DNA from 4 places in the Kitasatospora sp. NPDC002227 genome. Region 2 is predicted to be linked to each of the others. Evidence: riboswitches for the same ligand, from Rfam matches in the RefSeq annotation. Region 2 holds a riboswitch; each other region holds the start of a gene.

Region 1 (5,550 bases), on a different contig from region 2:
AACGCGGACCCCATCCGCGTCGGCGACGTGCTGCGGATGCGCAGCGGCACCACCGTCGAGGTCCGCCACGCCGACGCCGAGGGCCGCCTGATCATGGCCGACGCCCTCACCCTCGCCGCGGAGACCAGGCCGGACGCCATCCTCGACCTGGCCACCCTCACCGACGCCGCCGCCGTCGCCCTCGGCCGCCGGATCGCCGCCGTACTGGGCACCGACCCGGCGTTGGTGGCCCGCGTGCAGGCGGCGGGTGCCCGCGCGGGCGAGCGCTGCTGGCCGCTCCCGCTGCCGGAGGAGTACCGGGGCCAGCTCGACTCCCGGGTGGCCGACCTGGTCAACTACACGATCGGTGTGCGGCACGGCACCGCGATGCTGGCGGCCCTGTTCCTCCGGGAGTTCGTGCCGACCGGCATCCCCTGGGCGCACCTCGACATCCAGGGCACGGCGCTGTCCGACCTGGACGACCCCGAATGGGGCCTGGGCGGAACGGGCTTCGGCGTGCGGACCCTGGTCGAGCTGCTCGTGTCCGGCGGCTGACCGCACCGCACTTCGCCTACCATCCGTAAGTATGAGCAGGTACGGGTGGGCGGCAGCGGCAGTTCTCGTGGCGGTGGTGGCGGTGACCGGCTGCCGGACCACCCAGCACCCGGGAGCCGCGCCGTCCACCACCTCTCCCACCCCTACCGCCACCAGTCCCAGCGCTTCACCGGGCCCCGCGACCGGCGCGTCCTACGACCCGGCCCAGTTCGCCCCGCAGGTCCGTACCTGGTCGGCGAAGACCGGGGTGTCCGCCCGCCTGCTGCTCGCCGTCCTCTACAACGAGGCCTACAAACCGCACGCTCCGGAGCTGGAGCGCGCCTGGCAGCGCCTCAAGCCGGACTCCGCCTTCGGCATCGCCAACATGCACCGGGCCGCCTTCGACGAGACCAAGCAGGAGCACTTCCCCACCCGCCGCTGGGAGGAGCTGCCGGACGACCCGGCGCTCGCGATCCAGGCCGAGGCCTGGTACCTGGCCGGCCTCGCCGACCAACTGCCCTCCCACTGGAGCTCCTCGTACACGAAGGACGAACTGCTCGCCCTCGGCTACAACACCGGCCCCGGCAACATGCTCGCCTTCGCCCGGGGCGCGCACCCCGGCACGCAGGCCCAGGCGTACCTGGATCATCTGCGTGCCAACCTGCCGAAGGCCGACCAGGCGCTCGCTCAGAACGGTTGAGCTGGTGGGTTTATGAGGCGCGTGATGATTGTGTGATGGTCGGGTTGCCGGGTTGTTATCCGACCGTGACTCCCTCTACGCTCGCCAACAGCCCGGACTCCACGGGCCCCGGACGCGGCACGCCGAACCCCGCCCACCGCGCACCCCGGGACCACGCAGCAGACCCCTTGGGCGGGGACGGGGGACCCAGGTTCCCACGCCGTGCACCCACGGCTAGGGGTGAAGCCGCCCAGCGCGGCCGGGCCACTCTCCGGTCCGAACCCGACAGCTCACCTCGCAGGCGTGCGGAGAGGGACAACTCGATGGTCTTCTCGGGCTCCGGACGTCACCGCCGCCCCACCCAGGCCGACCGCGCCGTGGCCGCCGCCTCCGTGATGGGCGTCGGCCTCGCACTGCCGCTGCTCACCGCGGCCGGCGCGCACGCCGTACCGGCCACCAGCTGGGACACCGTCGCGCAGTGCATGAGCGGCGGCAACTGGACCGCCAACGACGGCGACGGCGGCTACGGCGGCCTGCAGCTGACCCTGCGGGACTGGAAGACCTACGGCGGCGACCAGTACGCGGCCCAGCCGAGCCACGCCACCAAGGACCAGCAGATCGCCATCGCCGAGAAGCTCCTCGCCGACCAGGGCACCGTCCGCTGGCCCGGCTGCGCCACGGTCCTCACCACCGCCCCCGTGACTCCGCCCACCACCGCGCCCAGCACCCCGGCGACCCCGGTGACCCCGCCGACCACGGCCCCGGTCACGCCGCCCGCGACACCCGTCACCCCCGCCGTGCCCGCCACCCCGGCGCCCACGGCCCCCACGGCGCCCGTCACCACCCCGGCGGCCCCCACCACCCCGGCCACCCCGGCCATGCCCGCCGATCCGGCCGCCCCGCCCGCGGCATCCGCCCCCGCCACGACGCCGCCGAGCACGCCGGTCACCCCGGTCACCCCGCCGGTGACGGCCCCGGCCGCCCCCCAGATCCCGGCGGCACCGGCCGTTCCCACTCCCGGTGACTACACCGTGGTCGAGGGCGACACCCTCTCGGGGATCTCGAACACCTACCACCTCGGCGGTTGGCAGCACGTCTACGCCCAGAACCTCGGCACCGTCGGCGCCGACCCCGACCTGATCCACCCCGGCCAGGTCCTGCACCTGTCCTGAGCACCCCGGCCCTTCCTCACGGGCGCGGGCCTGTGCGAGATGCCCCCAGCCCGCGCTCGTGACGGCCTCCTCCCTGGCCGGCCGCCGCTGGGGCCCGGCCCTGGCCGGCACTCTGGTGGCACTGCCCATCGTGGCCGGTCCCATCCTCTTCATCAGCCCCCTGGAGCACGGCCGGGCGTTCGTCGCCCGCGCCGCCTCCGCCTCACTGCTCGGCCTGGTCTCGCTGGCCCTGTTCGCGGTCGTCTTCGCCCGGCTCCGCCACAGCTCAGCCGCCTGGTAGCCTGCCGTCCGCCCGCACACGTACGGGCGTTCGCACAGCAAGGAGATCCGCCGTGGAGTACGCATACAGCTTCGATCTGACGGTCCCGGAGCTGCAGGAGACCATGGCGCCCCCGGCTAAGGGCCTGTTCGCCGGGTTCAAGCGGAAGATCATGGACAAGAGCGTCCTCAGCATGTTCACGCACCTGGCCGGTCCGACCACCATCGAGCTCTCCGCCGAAGGCCTGCGGGTCACCAACTCCGACGGCACGCGCGACATCCCCTGGTCACAGGTACGCCTGGTCAACGAACGCCGGCTCTCCTGGGCCGTCCAGCTCGCCCCGAACGGGGTCGTCCTCCTCCCCGCCGCAGCCGTCCCGCCGACCGAGCGGGCCGCCCTGGCCCAGCACCTCCGCGCCTGGGGCCCCGGCTACACCGTCCGCGAGGGCGGCATGGCCGGCGTCGCGGCCTGAGACGCCGCGGCTCATCGGTGCCCGTCCTCCGTCCGACGCTCGACGCCTCGTGGGGCGTCCGCTGCCGCCCGGGCCGCCGGAGCTGACCGCGTCGTTGTCAGCGGTGCCGTGCATGATCAGCGCATCGGTACCGCGCCAAGGACGAGGAAGCACCATGCCCATCACCAACCAGCAGATCGCCGAACACCCCTTCCTCCAGGGGATGTACCGGGACTCCTACTACCCCGACCACGTCGTCGACCAGGGCCGGGCCGTCCTCCTCCGCCTGTGCGAGCGCATCGAGGCCGAACAGCCCGCCGACCTGTCCGCCCTCTACACCCTCACCCACGCCGCCACCGAGGAGTTCAACCTCCTCGAGGCGGAGTTCGACGCGGCCGGCAGCGAGATCGAGACGGTCGCCCGCGAGTACATCGCCGAGGAATTCTGGTTCCTCGCCACCGCCTACGGCTTCAAGGACGCCGACATCGAGGAACTCATCGCCACCCGCGACTGGTGACTCCCGGCGCACCGCACCATCCGCACGTCCGGAGGTCTCCCCGGCCTCGACACCATAATGGGAGGATGAACTTCGGGGTGGGGTCCGGCGGGAGCAACTGGGGCGGCGGGGCGCTGTGGGCGTTGCTGAAGCACACGGCGGAGCGGCTCGGGGTCGTCCTGCGCGAGTCGGACGAGGAGCGAGGGGTTGTCGCGAAGTACGTCGACGCCGGGAGCGGTCGGCGGGTGACGGTGTATCCGCCCGACGAGCGGCGTCGGGCCTTCCGGGTGAACCTCGCGAGCGACCTCCCGAGCAACTTCCCGCGCCTGGCTGGCGGATGGACCGCCGATCCGGCCGAGGTGGTCAGGGCGGTGGCAGCCTGGACCAGCGGAGCGGGACTCGAGGAGACCAAGGTGCAGGCCCCCTGCATCCAGTTCCGGCCTTGGGCCCTCGTGCACGAGCGGGAACCGTTCAGCGGGGCCGAGTTGGAGTGGCACCTCCAGTTGGACCGCATCCACTTTCCGCCAGACGACCGGTACCCGCGCACGCATGCGCTGCTGGCTGCGGCGTACGCCCAGCCGGTGCTCCGCCGGCTGACACCTGCCACCAGCATGATGAACGTCTGGTTCTCCACCAGTGTCAGGGCGAACTGGAAGACACATGTCGGGCACATCCTGTGGATGCACGAGAAGGGGGTCTACGGGGTACACGACGGGAGCGAGTTGATCGCGCGCTTCGACACCCCGGAGGAGGCCGTCGCCTTGGTGGTGGCCACCCTGCCGGAGGGGATCGGCCCGGCACGTTGAGGGCAGTGTCACCAACTGCTCAGCCCGTCAACGAGACCTGCCTGAGAGCCGCCGTCGCACCCGCTCGATCCGCTCGGCATTGCGCTCCGGCGCGTCCATGCCGACCCTGGCCCGGCGCCGGAGACCGCCCACGACCAGCTCACCGAGCGGCGCGTCCGGCCACTTGCGCCAACGCCCGGTCGTCCGCCGGGCGAACAACGCCTGGCCGTCGTCCAACTGCCCGCCGTACGCGCGGATCCGCTCCAGCGCGAGTCGTTCACGGCCGCGCAGTGCGTGGTGCGCGGCCCGGCGGGCGAGGGGGATGTTCCTGCGGGAACTCTTGTCGTTCTCCCCGTAGTTGTTACGGCGGTCCTTGCGGTAGCTCAGCCGTTTCTTCTCCTGGGGCGACTTCCGCCGCGCTCGGCCTTCTCCAGGCTGCTGCTCAGGTGAGGTTCTCACGGGCCCAGCCAGAGACGCCTGCGAGCCTGGCAGCCGCCACCTCGGGATCGCCGTCCCGCACGGTCTGTCCGACCTCCCCGTCGGCCCCTTCCAGCCCGCACTCCTCCTCGATCATCCGCCCGATCCGGTAGACCTCCCGCATGATCGCCCGCGCCGCCTCCCCGGAGTACCGGTAGGTGATCTCCACGGAGGCGGAGTCCCCCGCATAGTCCACCTGGATGCGGCCCACCCCCGGATAGCAGTGCAAGGTCAGGCTGTAGGGATACACCTCGGACTCGATCGGTCCCACCTCGCGCGCCACCCGCTCGGACAGCCGCTCCCAAGCCTTCACCTGCCCGTCCGTCAGATCGATCGGCTCGGGCTCGGCATCCCAGTCGTAGGCGGCGTTCCGCTCCTCCAGGACCTCGTCGAAGGTACGCCCCGGCGGTACGTCGAGGAAGTCGATGCTGTACGGCATGCTCCGCACCCTACGGTCCCGAACCAGCCTCACTCGAACGGATTATCCCCTCCGTTGAGCCTCGGTGATTGCGTGGCACCAGCGCCCCCGCAGGTCACGTCCCTCGACGCGGTGCAAAAGCCGTGGGCGGACGGTCATGAGGTGGACTACGATCAACCGCTCGGTGGTGATCACGGGCAAGGGGTGGGGATGAGTCATTTCTCGGTCGACGTGTGCCTTCCGCCGACTCCGCCGCGGGAATTGCGGGCGGCACTGGACGCCGTGATGGCGCCGTTCGAC
Region 2 (5,550 bases):
CGGCGTACGCTGCATCGCCGTCGCGGTACCGGGCGCGCCGACCCCGACCGCCCTCTCGGTCTCCGGCCCGGAGGCCCGCATCCAGGCCCTGGAGGAGCAGACCGGCAGCGCCGGGCTGGTCCCCGTGATGCGGCACATCGCGACCCGACTCGGTCAGGTCCTGGCCCCCTGAGCGGAGGTCAGCTGACCATCAGGGCGCCGATCTGAGTCGCCGTCACCTGGAACACCGACAGCTGCGGCTCCGCACCCACGTCCCGGAACAGCTTGGGCGCCGCCGCCAGCTTCGGATTGGCCCGGACGGCATCGAGGGCCGCCTTGTCCCGCCAGAGGCTCTGGATCCGCCACACCCCGTCCGCACCGCGCAGCAGCTCGGTGCGGACCAGCCCGTCCGGCAGCGGGCCGGCGATCAGCTCCCGGTACGACGTGACCAGCTCGGCCTCCCGGTCGTTCGCCACGACCGCACTGACCTCGCTCAGCACCTGTCCGCCCATCTCGCCCACCTCCGACGATCTGCCGAAAAACCGGACACGAACCAGCGTACGCCGCTACATTGGGTAGTCGATCGAATACCTTCTGTGAAAGGTGAACGGCATGGTCCGTTTGGCGATGGCGGCAGCGGCGGCACTGGCCCTGGCGGCGCTGGGCGCCGGCCCGGCGGGGGCGCGGGTCCTCCCGTCGGACTCCGACCTCGAGGTGGTCCGGATCGATCCGGACGCGACGACCCCAGGCGGCGAGACGGTGGTCCACGCCTTCGTGGCCAACGACGGGCCGGACACCACGGCTTCCCCCTTCACCGTCGAGGTGGACGTGCCCGGCGGGTTCACCTTGCTGACCCCGACCTTCCCCGCCACCTGCTCCACCTACCCGCACATGGTGCGCTGCACCTTCGGCCCCGGCCTCGCGCGTTACCGGACGGCGACCGCCCTCGTCCCGGTGGCCGTTGACGCAGACGTGCCCCCCGGCACGAAGGCCGAGGGGCACGTACGGGTCTTCAGTCTGGACGACCACAACCCGCGCAACAACGAAACGCCGTTCACCCTGACGGTGAGCTGACCGTCAGCGGTACACCCGCACGTAGTCGGCCTGCATGGTGATCGGGGCCGAGCCGGAGGGGGCCGGGTGGTACTGCCCGGCCCCGACCGAGAGGTTCAGGATCACGTACGCGGACCAGTTCGAACCGACACCGGTGCCGTCGGAGAAGACCTTCACCCCGTTGACGTACCAGTCCACCGATTTGGCGCCGTAGTAGGTGCCGATGGTGACCCACTGGTCCTTGTTGATCGCGCTCGCGTCGGTGTAGTACTTCGAACCCGACTTCACGTGGTTGGTGAGCTCCAGCAGGTTCGGGTTGTCGGGGTGGTACTCGAACGAGTCGATCTCCCCGTTGCCGTTCTTCCAGGTCCACAGCGCCGGCCAGGCACCGGAGCCGGCGGGCAGCTTGACCCGGGTCTCGGCGTAGTCGCCGGTCTTGACCTGGAAGCCCTCCTTCGTGCCCTCGGTGGTGAGGAGGCCGGTGTCCCAGGCCTGCTTGCCGTTCTCCAGGGTGTGGCTGGAGGGGTTCGCGGTGAAGGTGGCCACCCCGTTGGCCACGCTCACGTTGTTCGGGTTCAGCCAGTCGAGCTTGTTGTCGTCCGGGTTGTGGTTGCCGTAGCGGTACGAGGTGCTCGTGTTGCTCGCCCAGCGGTTGCCGTCGACGCTGCTGTTGAACTCGTCCGACCAGGTCAGCGCCTTGCCCGGCACGGGCGAACCGGTGGTCGGCGACGGCGTGGGCGTCGGGGTGGGGGTCGGAGTCGGCGTGGGGGTCGGCTTCGGGGTCGGGGTGGGCGTCGGCGTGACCGAGGAGCCGACGGTCAGGGTCCGGGAGGCGAGGTTGTGCCAGCCGCCCGAGAGGTCCTGCCAGAAGCCGAACTGGGTGTACGTCCCGGCCGGGAGGGTGCGCGCGCCGGTCGTGATCGAGACGCCGCTCGGGCAGATCCGCACGTTGGAGGCCGACCCGGGGAAGTCCAGGTTGCGGCCCGCCGCGTCGCGGATGCCCACGCCGAGGGTCTTCGCGGTGAAGCAGGAGGTGGAGTGCACGGTCAGACCGGCGGAGGCGGCCTGGCCGGCGGCCATCGAGGCCGGGGTCAGCCGGTCCTGGGTCACGCCGACGGCGGCCTGGGCCTGGCCGGCGAGCGGGACGGCCACGAGGGCCGCGACACCGGCGGCGGCGCCGATGCGGGCAGGGGTCACGGATATGCGCATGTTGGTCAGCCCTGTGAACGCCTGCGAGGTGAGCTGTCGGGTTCGGGCACACGGGTAGCCCGGCCGCCTGTGGAGCGGCTTCACCCCTAGCCGGGCCCGTCCGGCACCTGCGGGGTGGCAGGGCAGGGGGCATCGGCGACTTACCTGGTTCCCCCGCTCCCGCCCGCTCTTCTCCTGCTCGAGTACCCGGCGTCGGATGGGTGGGATTCGGCGTCCCGACGACGGGGTCCGCACGACGCGGACGACTTGTGAACGGTAAGCAGGGTGGCTGAGCACGGCCAAGAACTTCGCCCCCGAAGCGACGCACCTCACACCGGGCCCCGGGCGGCCGAGCCGCCCGGGGCGGTCGAGCGGGTGGTCCGTCAGTGCGGCTGGCTGACCTGGTAGCAGGCGACGTCGTACTGGGACGGCGCGCCCGCCTTGCTGTACGCCGCGCCGCCGGTGCCGGGGCCGGTCTCGTTGAAGGCCGAGCCCGGGGAGCCGGACGCGTGGCCGGGCTCGTTCGGCGCACTGGAACTGAGGCAGGTCTGGTTCGGCTGCCCGTGGCCGCTCGGGTTGGCTGCCGCGAAGGCCGCGCCCGCGCCGCCGAGGGCCAGCAGCAGACTCAGGAGGCCGGCCGCCATCGTGCGGAGCATCTCTCCTCCCAGGTGGTTCGAGTCCACGCGGCCGGTCGGCCGCGCGCCCTCCCCCTACCGGTACGTACGGGAGCGCCGCCGCGTTCAGCAGCAAGCGAAATGGAGCCGCGCCCGGTCAGCCGGTTCGGATAAGTTGGTGCCCGGTGTGTCGGCCGACGCCGCACCGAAGCACGCCGTACCGCCGCTCACCCACTGCCCGAGACGAGGACCGCCCGAAGATGACCGCGCCCCTGCCTGGCTTCGCCGGACACACCTACCTGTTCCAGGTCGACAACGGCGCGGCCTTCCGCAACGCCTACTCCGCCGACGGCACCCGGCTGCGCTGGGAGGGCCTGGGCGAGTCGGCCGGCCAGTGGGAGGACGTCTCGCTGCACGTCGCCCAGGTCGCCCCGCAGATCTGGTTCGTCAGCTGGACGGAGGCGAGCGGCATCACCGTCAGCCACGTGATGGACCTGGGCGCCATGACGGTCCGGGTCTTCTGGACGTACCAGGGCGAGGGCGGCCGCTTCGGCGAGCTGCACACCGGCACCCTGGAGCAGCTGGTCTGACCTGACGGCCCCTCGGCCCGGGAACCTTCGTTCGTTAGCAGTGGGCGGGGGCGCGGCTCCCCGCCAACCAATCATCCAGGGGGAGCAGTAGAGATGAGCACCGAGGACACGGCCGAGGAGGCCGCGACGGAGGCGGCGGAGGCGCCGAAGGAGTCGATGGACGAGAAGGACGCCAAGGACGCCAAGGACTCCAAGACGACGAAGAAGCGGCCGTTCTGGCAGGAGCTGCCGATCCTGGTGGTGGTGGCGCTGCTGCTCTCACTGGTCATCAAGACCTTCTTCGTGCAGGCGTTCTCCATCCCCTCCGACTCGATGCAGCCGACACTGGAGCGCGGCGACCGCGTCCTGGTGGACAAGCTCACCCCCTGGTTCGGCGCCACCCCGGAGCGCGGTGAGGTGGTGGTCTTCCACGATCCGGCGAACTGGCTGGGCGACGATCCGAAGAAGAAGCCGGGCAACGCCGTCCTGGACGGGATCGGCGAGGCGCTGACCGCGGTCGGGCTGAGGCCGTCCTCGGACGAGAAGGACCTGATCAAGCGGGTGATCGCGGTCGGCGGCGACACCGTGCAGTGCGACAGCGGCAGCCCGGTGAAGGTCAACGGCGTGCCGCTGGACGAGCCGTACATCTACCCCGGTGCCACCCCGTGCAACGACCACCCGGCCGGCACCGTCACCGTGCCCAAGGACCACCTGTGGGTGATGGGCGACCACCGCAACGACTCCGCCGACTCGCGCTTCCACACGGCCGAGCCGAGCGGCGGCTTCGTCCCCGTCAGCGACGTGGTCGGCCGCGCCTTCGTGGTCGCCTGGCCGATCGACCGCTGGCACACCCTGCCCGTCCCCCACACCTTCGACCAGAAGCAGCTCCACTGAGCTCTACCCCAGCGCGGCGAGTTCCGCCTCGGCGGCGACGGTACGGGGGTGCCGGGGGCCGAAGTACTCACGCCAGGCGGCGGCGCAGCGGGTGAGCTGCTCCGCCGCCTCGGCGCTCCGGCCCTGGGCGGCGAGGACGCTGCCGAGGGTGGTTTCGGCTTCCAGGGTGGCGTGGTGACGCGGGGTGAGGTGGGCCTCGGCGAGGTCGGCCGCCTGCCGTGCCTCGGCCTCGGCCTCGGCCAGGCGGCCGAGCCCGAGCAGCACCTGCGCGGTGACGGTGGCGACCGGTGCGGCGAGGGCGACCCGGCGGTCTGCCTCGCGCTGGAACTCCGCCCTGGCTTCGGCGGCGGCCAAGGCCTCCTCACCACGACCGCTGCCGGAGAGGCTGCGGGCCAGACCGAGCGTCAGGGTGACGCGCATGTCGCTGCCGGGCCAGCTCACCTTCGGCAGTTGCTCCAGCGCGGCTCTTGCAGTGGCCTCGGCCCGCTCGTGGCGGCCGAGCCCGTTGAGTGCCAGGACGCGGGCGTTCGTGACAGCCTGCCAAAACAGGTCCTTCCCTTCGTGCAGCTCGATGAGCTCATCGCACTCGCACTCGGCCTGCTCGTACTCGCCGAGGTGGACCAGGTTCTGGACCCGGTTGGCCCCGGCCCTCAGCGTCAAGATGTGGTCATCGCCGTGGACCCGGGCGTACTGTGCCCGCAGCTCCAGCGCCTCATCGGCGGCCTCGCGGTGGCGGCCCAGGGCGGACCACACCCGGAGCTTGGTGTCCCAGGCCTTCAGGGCGAACTTGTCGGGAGCGGCACGACGGCCCAGCACGGCCAGGAGGAGGCTCAAGGCCTCCTCGGGGCTGCCCTGCTCGAGAAGCAGGTTGGCGAGGCAGATCCGCGCCTCGCAGGTGATCGCTTGGTCCTCACCCATAACGGCCGGACAGTGCCGCACCAAGTCTCGGAACTCGGCCACGGCCTCGTCCCGGCGGCCCAGTCGCGGGAGCGTTTGCGCCCACTCGCCGCGGGCCTGCAGGGTCAGCGGGGCTTCGGCGCCGAGCCGGGCGGTGCGCAGCTCGGCCGCCTGACGGCAGGCCTGCTCAGCCTGCTCCCAACTCTCGTCCGCCGCGAACCGAATGCCTGCCAGACGTAGTTCGTCGGCACGCTGAAGGTCCCGCTTCTTTCCTCCGCCCAACAGCCCCGCGAACATGCCACTCCTCTCGATGGAGCGATGATCATACTGACGCCGGTCGGCCTGCTCGCACCTCG
Region 3 (5,550 bases), on a different contig from region 2:
TCCCGAGATCCCGACCGGAGCCCCGGCCCTGGTGCTGGCCGTCCCCGCCACGGCCGGGCCCGAGGCCCGCCCCGTCGTCGACGAGCTGCTCTCCGTCGTGCGCGGCGAGCAGCCGGGCATCGAGGCCGCCGCCGGGTACCTGGCGAGCCCCGAGGGCGAGGACGCCCCCACCGTCGCCGAGCTGCTGGCCCGGGCCGCCGAGGCGGGCCTGCCCGCCCCGGTGCTGGTCCCGCTGCTGGCGGGCCCGCACGACTACCTGGCCGAGCTGCGCGGGCTCGCCGCCGAGCACGGTGCCGTCGTCACCGACGTGCTCGGCCCGCACCCGCTGCTGGCCGAGGCCGTGCACGTCCGCCTCTCCGAGGCCGGGCTGGCCCGGGCCGACCGGGCCCGGCTCTTCGCCATCACCACCGCCGCCGACGGCGTGGTGCTGACCACGGTCGGCGGCGAGGAGGCGGCTGCCGCCGCCGGGATCACCGGCGTGCTGCTGGCCGCGCGCCTCGCGGTGCCGGTGGTGGCCGCGGCGCTGGACGTGCCGGGTTCGGTGGCGGCCGCCGTCGCCCACCTGCAGCAGACCGGTTCGCAGCGCCCGGCGCTGGCCCCGCTGGTGATCGGCCCCGAGGCCGACCCGGAGCTGCTGGCCACCGCCGCGGAGGAGACGGGCTGCCCCAGCGCCGCCCCGATCGGCACCTACCAGGCCGTCGGCCAGCTGATCGCCTCCACCTACCTCGCCGCCCTCCCGGCCCCCGCCGAGCCGGCCGAGGCCCCTCAGCCGGAGCCCGTGGCCGGCCCGGTGGCCCAGCCCGCCGAGTAGCCCTCCCCGCGCCTCCGTACGGCCCGTCGACACCCCGTGTCGGCGGGCCGTTCGTCATGCCCCCGGCGCGGGCCTTGGCCCCCGGCCCGGCAGGACCTTCGACCCTGGCGGCCAGGCTTTACCGCAGCTTGACCGAACTGTGTCACCTGCCGCCCGCGGCGGAATCGCCGTCAGTCCACAATTCTGAGCCACCGCCAGTTCCGCCGTGCGGCACAGGGTTTGACGGTATGCGAGCCATCGCCGTGGAATTGGCCGGATTCCGGCGCCGGTAAATGGTTTGAAGATGATCTGTGATGGCGGTCACAGTGTTTGCAGATTCAACTTAAGTCTGCCTAATGTCCTCCCGTTCGTGGTCACACGGACCCAGCTCATCCGGGACGCCGAGTCCTGCCGCCGGGCGAGCTGGCAGCGCAGAAACGCACCACGGCAGGGGCGGGGGAACCAGGTAAGTCGCCCGGAGGCGGTCCAGCGGACCGCGGCCGGGCTTGGGGTGAAGCCGTGCTCAGCACGGCCGGGCAACTCCAGCCCGAATCCGACAGCTCACCTCGCAGGCGTGGGAGAGGAACGCATCTTCATGCTGCCCATCAACGCGACCAAGCGTGCCCGCCGTCTGATCGCCGCCACCGGTGTCGTCGGCCTCGGTCTGACCATCCCCTGCCTGACCGCCGGTGCCGCCTCGGCCGCCTCCGTCTCCACCTGGGACAAGGTCGCCCAGTGCGAGAGCAGCGGCGACTGGAGCATCAACACGGGCAACGGCTTCTACGGCGGCCTGCAGTTCACCTCGAGCACCTGGGCCGCGTACGGCGGTCACGACTACGCCGCGCAGGCCAACCAGGCCACCAAGGACCAGCAGATCTCCGTCGCCGAGAAGGTGCTCGCCGACCAGGGCCCCGGCGCCTGGCCGGTCTGCTCCATCCAGGGCGGCCTGACCCGCGGCGGCGCCGCCCCGCAGGTCGACACCTCCGCCAAGTCGAGCGCCCCGGCCAAGTCCGAGTCCTCCGACGCCGCCGCGCCGACCGCCGACTCCGGCTCCAAGTGGGGCCACCGCGGCGAGCACAACTGGGGCCAGCAGGCTGCCGCCCCGGCCGCCGGCACCGGTACGTACACCGTGGCCGAGGGCGACTGGCTCTCCACCATCGCCCAGAAGAACAACGTCCAGGGCGGCTGGGAGAAGCTGTACGACCTGAACAAGTCCGTCCTCACCGAGGGCCCGGACATGATCTACCCCGGCCAGCACCTGAGCCTGGGCACCGCCGTCGCCACCCCGCAGCAGGCCCCGGCCCAGGCCGCCCCGCAGCAGCAGGCCGCGCCGAAGGCCACCACCCGCACCACCTCGGCCAAGCGCTCCGGCGCCCCGGCCAAGGCCGCCGAGGCGCAGGCCCCGGCCGCGACCGGCAGCATGGCCGCCGCGATCGCCTTCGCCGAGTCCAAGCTGGGCCAGGCGTACGTCTACGGCGGCACCAGCGACGGTGGCTGGGACTGCTCGGGTCTGACCCAGGCCGCGTTCCGCCAGGCCGGCATCTCCCTGCCGCGCGTCGCGGCCGACCAGGCCGACGCCACCCACCGCGTCTCGCTGGACAACCTGCAGCCGGGCGACCTGCTCTTCTGGTCGAACAACGGCAGCAACTCGGGCGTCTACCACGTCGCCCTGTACGTCGGTGACGGCAAGTACGTCGAGGCCGCCAACCCGCGGGCCGGCGTGAAGACCGAGACCGTCGCCAACTGGGCGCCGGACTTCGCCGGTCGCATCTGAAACACCGCCTGACCCGCAAGGGCCCACCCGCCGGGGGTGGGCCCTTGCGGCGTCCCCGGGTACCTGGGCATGCTGATCCCACCGACACAGGGGGATGACCATGGCCAAGGTGACCGTCTCGCTCGACGCCGACCTCGCGATCGAGGTCATGATGCTCTCGGGCACCCGCAGCCCGCAGGACGCCGTCGAACTGCTGATCCGCGACTTCCTGGCCCGCGGCCGCCGCACCGAGGCCCGCACCGGCGAGGCCCAGCAGACCCGGCAGCCCGCCGAGCACGACCAGATCGCCGCGGAGGGCTAACCCGCGTCCTTGCGAGGGCGGTCGTTCCGGCGGCGCGTGAAGACCAGGAAGCCCGCGAAGGCCACCACCGCGACGATCACGCCCGCCAGGGTCGCGCCGCGGAACCAGGGCGCGTTGACGTCCATCACCCGCTGGCCCGCGTGCGCGCCGCTGCCGCGGCCGACCACCACGCCGAGCGTCCACAGGTTCGGCAGGGCGAGCAGCACGGCCAGCGCCAGCCAGGCCAGCGTGACCTTCCAGGAGCGTCGGCGGTAGAGGCCGACCCAGGCGGCCATCAGCGGCAGCAGGGTGCAGCTGACGCCCAGGCACAGGCCGAGCACCAGGCCGGTGCTGAGCCGCCCGTCCACGGCGTCGCCGATCCGCTGGGACCACCAGCGCGGGATGGTGGCGGCCAGGACGAAGTACGCGGCCACCACGACCACCAGCAGCCCGCCGCCGAGCAGCAGCCGCTTGCGCCAGTCCCGGTGCGCCGCCGGCTCCGCGGCCTTCGGGGCGCCCACTTCGTCCGTACCGCTCGGCTCCATGATCCGATCGTCACCCCGCACGGGAGCCGGGGAGCCCGGACACGCCGAACGGGGCGCCGTCCGGGGGACACTCCCCCGCACGACGCCCCGCGTCGGAACGGACTACTTCGCGGCCCCCGTCGAGCCGCGCATCACCAGCTCGGGCTGGAACATGAACTCCGCCCGCTGCCCGGGGTTGCCGCCGACCTCCTCCAGGAGGGCGTCCACCGCAGCCGTGGCCATCGCCTCGACCGGCTGGCGGATGGTGGTCAGCGGCGGCTCGGTGAACGCTATCAACGGCGAGTCGTCGAAGCCGACCACCGAGACGTCCTGCGGCACCGAGAGCCCTCGCTGGCGCACGGCCCGGATCGCGCCGAGCGCCATCAGGTCCGAGCCGCAGACGATCGCGGTGCAGCCCTTGTCGAGCAGCGCCCCGGCGGCCGCGTGGCCGCCCTCGACGCTGAACAGGGTGTGGTGCACCAGCGCCTCCGCCTCCTCGGGCGTCTTGTGCAGCACCTCCCGCAGGGCGGCCGTGAAGCCCTCGATCTTGCGCAGCACCGGCACGTACCGGCGCTGGCCGACGGCCAGTCCGATCTGCTCGTGGCCGAGCTCGTGCAGGTGCTGCACGGCCATCCACATCGCCGAGCGGTCGTCCGGGGAGATGAACGGCGCCGAGATCTTCTCGCTGTAGCCGTTGATCAGCACGAACGGCACCTGACGGCCGGTCAGCTTGGCGTACCGGTCGTGGTCGGCGGTGGTGTCCGCGTGCAGACCGGAGACGAAGACGATGCCCGCCACGCCCCGGTCGACCAGCATCTCCACCAGTTCGTCCTCGGTGGAGCCGCCCGGGGTCTGGGTGCAGAGCACGGGCGTGTAGCCGTGGCGGCTCAGCCCCTGCTCGATGACCTGGGCCAGGGCGGGGAAGATGGGGTTGCTCAGCTCCGGGGTGATCAGGCCGATCAGCCCGGCGCTGCGCTGCCGCAGCCGGGTCGGGCGCTCGTAACCGAGCACGTCGAGCGCCGCCAGCACGGACTGCCGTGTGGTGGCGGAGACGCCTGCCTTGCCGTTGAGGACGCGGCTGACGGTGGCTTCGCTGACCCCCGCCTGCGCCGCGATGTCCGAGAGTCGCGCCGTAGTCACGATCCCAGAGCCTATTGCACCCATGTCAGACCGCCCACCAGCTGGTGCTGTCCGATGCCAGAACGATCTCGCCGCCGTCCACCACCGGCTCGTCCCCGGAGGCCAGCAGCAGCTGGCCGGGAGCGGCCACCCGGACCGGCTCGGCGGTGGTGTTGGCGTAGCAGACGAAGGAGCCCTCGGCGCTGTCGCGGCGGAAGGCGAGCACGCCCTCGGGGGCGTCCAGCCAGGTCACCTCGGTGCCGCCGCCGAGCGCGGGGTGCTCCCGGCGCACGGCCAGCGCGCTGCGGTAGAGCTCCAGGGTGGAGGTCGGGTCGCCGGTCTGGCTCTCGACGCTCAAAGAAGCCCACTCGGCCGGCTGCGGCAGCCAGGACGGACCGCCGGCCACCGGGCCGAAGCCGTACGGGGCCTCGGTGCCGGACCACGGGAGCGGCACCCGGCAGCCGTCGCGGAAGCCGTCCTGTCCGCTGGCGCGGAAGAAGGACGGGTCCTGGCGGACCTCGTCGGGCAGGTCGGTGACGTCCGGCAGGCCGAGCTCCTCGCCCTGGTAGAGGTAGGCGGAGCCGGGCAGCGCCAGCATCAGCAGCGAGGCGGCCCTGGCCCGGCGCAGGCCCAGCTCGCGGTCACCCGCCGTGCGGATCTGGGTGCCGCCGGGCGGGTTGGCGAAGCGGGTGGCGTGCCGGGTGACGTCGTGGTTGGAGAGCACCCAGGTGGTGGGCGCGTCGACCGGGCGCATCGAGTCGAGCGAGAGGTCGATGACCTCGCGCAGCGCCGCCGCCTCCCAGTGGGTGCCCAGGTACTGGAAGTTGAAGGCCTGGTGCAGCTCGTCGGGGCGCACGTAGTTGGCCGTGCGCTGCACGGTCGGCGTCCACGCCTCGGCGACGCCGATCCGCTCGCCCGGGTACTCGTCCAGGATCATCCGCCAGCTGCGGTAGATCTCGTGCACGCCGTCCTGGTCGAAGAAGGGCATCACGTCGTTGCCGAGCAGCTTGAGCTGCTCGGAGCCACCGATGTCCGGCAGGCCGGGGGCCTTGACCATGCCGTG
Region 4 (5,550 bases), on a different contig from region 2:
AGGCCCTCGGTCAGGACCCGGGTCAGGCGGTCGCGGGTGGCCGAGAGGTCCGCCGCGAGCTGGAAGGCGCCGGCGGTGGTCAGGGAGGCGAAGCCGTGGGCCATGGCGCGGACGGTGCGGGCGGCGTGGACGGCCTCCTCGCCCGCCAGGGCGTAGCCGCGCAGGACGGCGATGATCACACCGACCAGCCGGGCGGCGGCCTGCTGCAGGTCGGCGTCGTCCTGCGGGGCCTGGGGGAGGGCGGCGTAGCGGTACGGGGAGCGCCCGGCGTAGGCGAGGTAGGCGTCGAGCAGGGCGGCCACGGCTTCGTCGCGGCTGAGGCCAAGGACGGCCTCGCCGAGCTCGGTGGCCAGGTCCTCGGTGACCCGGACGGCGATCAGGCGCCGCAGCTCGGGCAGCCCGCCGGGCACGTGCTTGTAGAGCGAGGGGGTGGCCACGCCCGCCTTCGCCGCCACGGCGGCCAGCGTCAGGCCCTCGGGGCCCTGGGCGTCGAGGAGTTCGAGGGCGTGGTCGACCACGGCCCGCGGGGTGAGTCCGGCGCGCGGCATCAGGCCACCTCCGCCAGGAAGGGCAGCAGCGCCTCGGCGGTGGCCTGCGGGAACTCCGCCATCGGGTAGTGGCCCGCGCCCTCGATCAGCACGGTCCGGGCGTTCAGCGCCTTCGCCTGCCGCTCGGCGACGGCGGCGGGGGAGGGGAAGTCGGGGTCCTTCTCGCCCATGATCACCAGCGCCGGGCTCTGCACGTCCGCGCCCCAGCCGACCGGCGCGGAGTCGCCGAAGACGTAGCCGCGGGTGGCGACCCGCCGCCCGGGGGTGCGCAGGGCGTCGACCAGCCCGGCCACGTACGCGTCGTGGTCGGCCGGCTTGGCGGTCGGGAATGCCATCTTCCGCAGGTAGAGGCCCCAGAACGCCGGGAACCGGAGCACCGTGTGCCCGAGCGCCTTGACCATCACGCGCTGGAGGGCGTTGGCCGGCAGGTTCTCCACGAACCCGTCGATCAGCGCGATCCCGGCCACCCGCTCGGGGGCGAGCCCGGCGGCCTTGACCACCGAGGCGGCGGTGTACGAGCTGCCGACCAGGGCGGCCCGCTCGATGCGGAGGTGGTCGAGCAGGGCCAGCGCGTCCGTCGCGATCGCGGCGGGGGAGTAGTCGTCCCACTCGATCGAGGACTCGCCGAAGCCGCGCAGGTCCATGGTGACCACCCGGTGCCCGGCCGCGAGCAGCAGCGGGCGCAGGTGCCGGTAGGCCTGGCGGGAGTCGAGCATCCCGGGCAGCAGCAGGACGGGGGTGCCCTCGCCGGAGCCGCTGTCGTCGAAGGCGATCCGGCCGCCGGGGAGGTCGAGGTACTGGGTGGCGGCGGTGCTGGGCGCGTTGACGGTGGCGTTCACTGCGTTCTCCTCGTGGCCGGTGCGCTGTGCCTGATAGCCATAAAGCTAAGGCTAATAGCCTTAGCCGTCAAGCCCTCGGACGCGCGCCGTCGCGCTCGCCGCCGTGGGGTACCGTCTCGGGACCCGTTCGACGCCGTCGATCCGACGCAGCCAAGGAGCCCTCGTGCCGTTCATCAACGTCAAGCAGCTGTCCGGCCGCACCGACGAGCAGAACGCGGCGATCACCCGCGAGCTGACCGCCGCCTACGCCCGGATCACCGGCGTGGCCGCGGAGAACATCTGGGTCGCGATCGAGGAGATCCCCGCCACCCACTGGTCCTCCGGTGGCGTCACCTTCGCGGCCAAGCGCGCCGCCGCCCAGGAGTAGTGGGGCCCACCTCAGGCGGCGTCCACCCGGAAGGGGTCGTGCTCGGCCAGCAGCTTGTCGAGCCTGGCCTGGTCGACCCGGCTGGTGAGGGCGCCCTCCTCCTGCCGGTCGCGGATCACCTTGGCCAGCGTGAACGCCGAGGTGATCTCGTAGAGCAGGCCGACGGCCAGGAATCCGCGTACCCAGGAGCTGACGGGCAGATAGGCGATGCCGATGGCGAGCGCGGCGCTGGCGAGGCCGAAGGACAGGATGGCCTGGAGGTAGTAGGCGGAGGTGGTCCGGCTCTGCAGCTGTGTGGTCATGTCATCCAGGATCGCCAACTCCCGCGCGCGGCACCTGAGTACGGATACTCAACCGTTGCCCGTCCGGGCAGTGGGCAAATCGGTCCTAACCGCTCGAAACATGTCAGAGGTCTGGACCGAGATGTTCAGTGGCTTGGAATCAGGGGCCACTCGGATTAACGTTTGATAACGCAGCGCGGTCGGCAACGCCGTACCCGAAACGGCACCGTGCGCCGTCGCCTAATCCATGGACCCGCCCTCACCGGTGGGCCCGGGAGCCGGGGAACCACGTTCCACTGGGGTGAATCAGCCGGGCCCGCCCGGCCGTAGGAGACCTTCCTGCTCCGAACCCGTCAGCTAACCCGGTAGGCGCGAAGGAAGGAAAGGAGCGCGCCTCCCGTGGCGTCGACGCACTCCCCCGTGGCCCCCGGCCCGGCCGACCACCTGCTGGACGAGCTCGTCATGCCGACGGCCGACGAAGGCGCCCGCCACCGGATGCCCCGCCAGGCCCGGGTCGGCGGCCCGCTGATCGGCGTCACCGCGATGGCCGCCTCACTCGGCGCCACCGGCTTCGCCGCGGCCGCCACCGCGCCCACCGCGCCGGTCACCACCCCCGACGAAGCCCCGGTCACGGCCGACCCGGGTCTCGCGCTCGCCGCCCGCATCCAGCAGCAGGCCGACGGCAGCCGCACCGCCGCGGAGGAGACCCGGCTGGCCGCCGCCCAGGAGGCCGAGGCCAAGCGGGCCGCCACCCAGGCCGAGACCCAGCAGGCCCCGGCCCCGGCTGCCACCCCGGCCCCCGCCGAGCAGCCGGTGGCCGACGGCTTCGCCCTGCCGGTCAGCGGCTACGCGCTCACCGCCCACTACGGGCAGTCCGGTTCGTACTGGTCCCAGCTGCACACCGGCCTCGACTTCGCCGCCCCGACCGGCACCCCGGTGGTCGCCGTCGCCGCGGGCACCGTCAGCTCGGCGGGCTGGTCCGGCGCGTACGGCTACCGGGTGATCCAGACCCTGCCGGACGGCACCGAGCTCTGGTACTGCCACCTCTCCGCGATCACCGTGGCCTCCGGCCCGATCGCCCCCGGCACCCAGCTCGGCCGGGTCGGCGCCACCGGCAACCCCCCGGGCCCGCGCCCGGGTGCCGCCCCCGCCGCCCCGCACCTCCACCTGGAGGTCCGCCCGGCCGGCGCGGCCCCGGTCGACCCGCTGCCCTGGCTGCAGGCCCACGGCCTCCAGCCCTAGGGCCTGTCCGGCCGGTCTTGCCGGGCGCGCGACGCCGGGAATCCCGCCTGGACGCACGCCCGAATCACCCGAGTACGACCCGGTACGAGGGTGACTCGGGCACACGCCCAGCCGGGCCCCCGACGCCGCGCGCTGATCCGACAAGACCGGCCGGACAGGCCCTAGCCGCCCCCTACTCCTCGCCGTCGCCCTGTGCCGCCTCCTGGGCTGCTTCCTGCGCGGCCAGGTACGCCTCGATCTCCGCCGAGCCCGGCTCGGGGGCGAGAGCGGGGTACTCCAGGAGCAGCTCCGGCAGGCCCGGGACCGTCCACTCGCCGAGCAGGCGCAGCGCCTCCCGGGCCACGGCCGCCTCGAACTCGGGGTAGTCGCCGGAGAGTTCGTCCGGCATCGGCAGGCCGAGCGCTTGCCTGTCGGCCAGGTTGTCGTAGCTGCGCCGCATCAGCCACTGCTCGAGCAGCAGCCGGGCGCCGTCGGTGGCCATGCCCACCGAGATCACCCGGGTCGGCCCCCAGCCGCCGTCCCCGCCGACCCAGTCCAGCGTGCCGTCCTCCTCCAGCGCCCCGAAGGCCGCCAGCCGATCGGCCTCGGGCAGCTCCCCGAAGGCGTCCAGCCAGGCCCGCACCGCCGCCGGGTCGCCCTCGTCCACCCCGGCCGCCCGCAGCAGCAGGGTGTAGAGCCGGGGCCAGGTCACCAGGTGCGGCTGCCGCAGCAGCCCGCACAGCAGCTCCCCCTGCCACTCCGCCTCCGCGTGCAGCCGCTCCCACCGCTTGGCGTTCAGCCGCCGGGCCGCCCGCTGACGGTCGATCAGCAGCCGCACCGCCTCCCCGTACGCCTCCGGCTCGGCCGCCGGCTGCACGTACAGGTACATCCGCTCGTACAGCAGCTGCTCCACCACCGGCGAGCTCAGCTCCGGCCACCCGTCGTGCAGGTGTGCGTCGCCGAGCTCGAGCAGCGTCAGCACCGCCCGCACAGCGGACTCGGGCAGCGGCGGGTGGCCCGCCTCGGCCGCCCAGGCGAGCAGATCGGCGGTGCGGGTGTGCGGAGTGAGCTGCAGGTCTTCGACGTTCACCCTGCGTACGGTATCCGGTGGGTCGGCCGGGCGGCGGTATCGTCGGTGGCTCGGCAGACGGCGGAGGAGGAACCGGTGGACGTGAACCCTGCGGCGGCGAGCGGCCCGGTGCGGCTGCTCGGGCCCCGGCTGGCGATCCGCGAGTTCCACCACACCCCCGAGGACGTGGACTCGCTGCACGCCGTCTTCGGCGACCCGGAGACGGCCAAGTACCTGCCCTTCGAGCCGCGCGACCGCGAGCACTGCGCCGACCAGATCGTCCACTTCCTCGACGAGGCCGAGGCCGAGCCCCGCACGGTCTACCGCCTCGCCGTCACCCGGCTGGCCGACGGCGAGCCCGAGTACGCCGTCCCGATCGGCAACGTCGCGCTCGGCCTGGAGGGCAACCGCGCCGCCTTCCTGGGGTACGCGCTGCGCAAGGACACCTGGGGCAACGGCTACGCCGGGGAGATCACCGCGCTGATCTGCGACTTCGCCTTCGGCCCGCTCGGCCTGCACCGCCTCTGGGCCCGGGTCGACCCGGAGAACACCGCCTCCTCCCGCGTCCTCACCCGGGCCGGCTTCCAGCTGGAGGGCCGGATCCGGCACGACCTCTTCCTGCGCAACCGCTGGTACGACGCGCTCCAGTACTCCCTGCTGGAGACCGAGTGGCCGCGCGGCGCCTGGCGTTCCGGGGAGCGCGAGGGGGCGTCCTCACCCGGACGGAGGTAGGGAGAACCCCACCATGAATCCGGCAGCCTGCTCCAATGTGCTGACCCAGGCCGGCACGGCATCGTGGAGGACGTAGCGAGGACCACGAAGCCAAGCCCAGGGGGCCGACCATGAGCACCACGCAGCCCAGCACCGCGCTGTTCGACACCAGCCAGTACCCGTACCGGCGTCGGCCCGCGCCCTCGTTCCTGCAGGCGCCGTTCGCGGGGGCGACGTACCGCGAGCTGGGCTTCGTGCTGACGGCCTTCCCGATAGCGACGGCCGCCTTCGTGCTGGCGATCACCGGGCTCTCGGTCGGCGCCGGCCTGCTGGTCACGGTGGTCGGCCTGCCGGTGCTGGGCCTGCTGCTGGCGAGCGCCCGGGGCTTCGGCGCGATGGAGCGGCTGCGCGCCCGCACCCTGCTCGACATGGACGTCCCCGCCCCCGCACCGGTCCGCCCCAGCCGTCCCGGCTTCTGGGGCGCCGTCACCGCCCGGCTGGCCGACGGCACGGG

What was found. Region 2 has a riboswitch for cyclic di-AMP ahead of ABT095_RS08265 (glycoside hydrolase family 16 protein). Riboswitches for the same ligand answer to the same signal wherever they lie in the genome.
Region 1: another riboswitch for cyclic di-AMP. It lies ahead of ABT095_RS13745 (LysM peptidoglycan-binding domain-containing protein); the one in region 2 lies ahead of ABT095_RS08265 (glycoside hydrolase family 16 protein).
Region 3: another riboswitch for cyclic di-AMP. It lies ahead of ABT095_RS34350 (transglycosylase family protein); the one in region 2 lies ahead of ABT095_RS08265 (glycoside hydrolase family 16 protein).
Region 4: another riboswitch for cyclic di-AMP. It lies ahead of ABT095_RS22790 (M23 family metallopeptidase); the one in region 2 lies ahead of ABT095_RS08265 (glycoside hydrolase family 16 protein).

The regions. Positions count from the first base shown of each region.
Region 1 covers NZ_JBEOWY010000012.1:101,759-107,308, forward strand. Annotated here, with positions in the region: gene ABT095_RS13735 (leucyl aminopeptidase family protein) at 1-534, shown strand, start outside; gene ABT095_RS13740 (transglycosylase SLT domain-containing protein) at 566-1,213, shown strand; cyclic di-AMP (ydaO/yuaA leader) riboswitch at 1,362-1,510, shown strand; gene ABT095_RS13745 (LysM peptidoglycan-binding domain-containing protein) at 1,516-2,364, shown strand; gene ABT095_RS13750 (hypothetical protein) at 2,423-2,644, shown strand; gene ABT095_RS13755 (YcxB family protein) at 2,697-3,095, shown strand; gene ABT095_RS13760 (DUF5713 family protein) at 3,250-3,591, shown strand; gene ABT095_RS13765 (DUF6193 family natural product biosynthesis protein) at 3,657-4,376, shown strand; gene ABT095_RS13770 (hypothetical protein) at 4,404-4,814, opposite strand; gene ABT095_RS13775 (hypothetical protein) at 4,798-5,271, opposite strand; gene ABT095_RS13780 (hypothetical protein) at 5,413-5,550, shown strand, end outside.
Region 2 covers NZ_JBEOWY010000006.1:229,360-234,909, reverse strand. Annotated here, with positions in the region: gene ABT095_RS08280 (IclR family transcriptional regulator) at 1-172, shown strand, start outside; gene ABT095_RS08275 (antibiotic biosynthesis monooxygenase family protein) at 180-491, opposite strand; gene ABT095_RS08270 (hypothetical protein) at 592-1,053, shown strand; gene ABT095_RS08265 (glycoside hydrolase family 16 protein) at 1,057-2,241, opposite strand; cyclic di-AMP (ydaO/yuaA leader) riboswitch at 2,244-2,443, opposite strand; gene ABT095_RS08260 (hypothetical protein) at 2,604-2,876, opposite strand; gene ABT095_RS08255 (MoaF-related domain-containing protein) at 3,095-3,424, shown strand; gene lepB (signal peptidase I) at 3,518-4,297, shown strand; gene ABT095_RS08245 (tetratricopeptide repeat protein) at 4,301-5,491, opposite strand; gene ABT095_RS08240 (1-acyl-sn-glycerol-3-phosphate acyltransferase) at 5,517-5,550, opposite strand, start outside.
Region 3 covers NZ_JBEOWY010000062.1:14,434-19,983, forward strand. Annotated here, with positions in the region: gene ABT095_RS34345 (sirohydrochlorin chelatase family protein) at 1-811, shown strand, start outside; cyclic di-AMP (ydaO/yuaA leader) riboswitch at 1,219-1,380, shown strand; gene ABT095_RS34350 (transglycosylase family protein) at 1,365-2,564, shown strand; gene ABT095_RS34355 (hypothetical protein) at 2,665-2,865, shown strand; gene ABT095_RS34360 (DUF7937 domain-containing protein) at 2,862-3,389, opposite strand; gene ABT095_RS34365 (LacI family DNA-binding transcriptional regulator) at 3,492-4,532, opposite strand; gene ABT095_RS34370 (glycoside hydrolase family 13 protein) at 4,534-5,550, opposite strand, start outside.
Region 4 covers NZ_JBEOWY010000026.1:69,898-75,447, forward strand. Annotated here, with positions in the region: gene ABT095_RS22770 (TetR/AcrR family transcriptional regulator) at 1-548, opposite strand, end outside; gene ABT095_RS22775 (alpha/beta fold hydrolase) at 548-1,387, opposite strand; gene ABT095_RS22780 (tautomerase family protein) at 1,551-1,754, shown strand; gene ABT095_RS22785 (YiaA/YiaB family inner membrane protein) at 1,766-2,056, opposite strand; cyclic di-AMP (ydaO/yuaA leader) riboswitch at 2,263-2,421, shown strand; gene ABT095_RS22790 (M23 family metallopeptidase) at 2,435-3,277, shown strand; gene ABT095_RS22795 (hypothetical protein) at 3,450-4,346, opposite strand; gene ABT095_RS22800 (GNAT family N-acetyltransferase) at 4,422-5,057, shown strand; gene ABT095_RS22805 (sensor domain-containing protein) at 5,168-5,550, shown strand, end outside.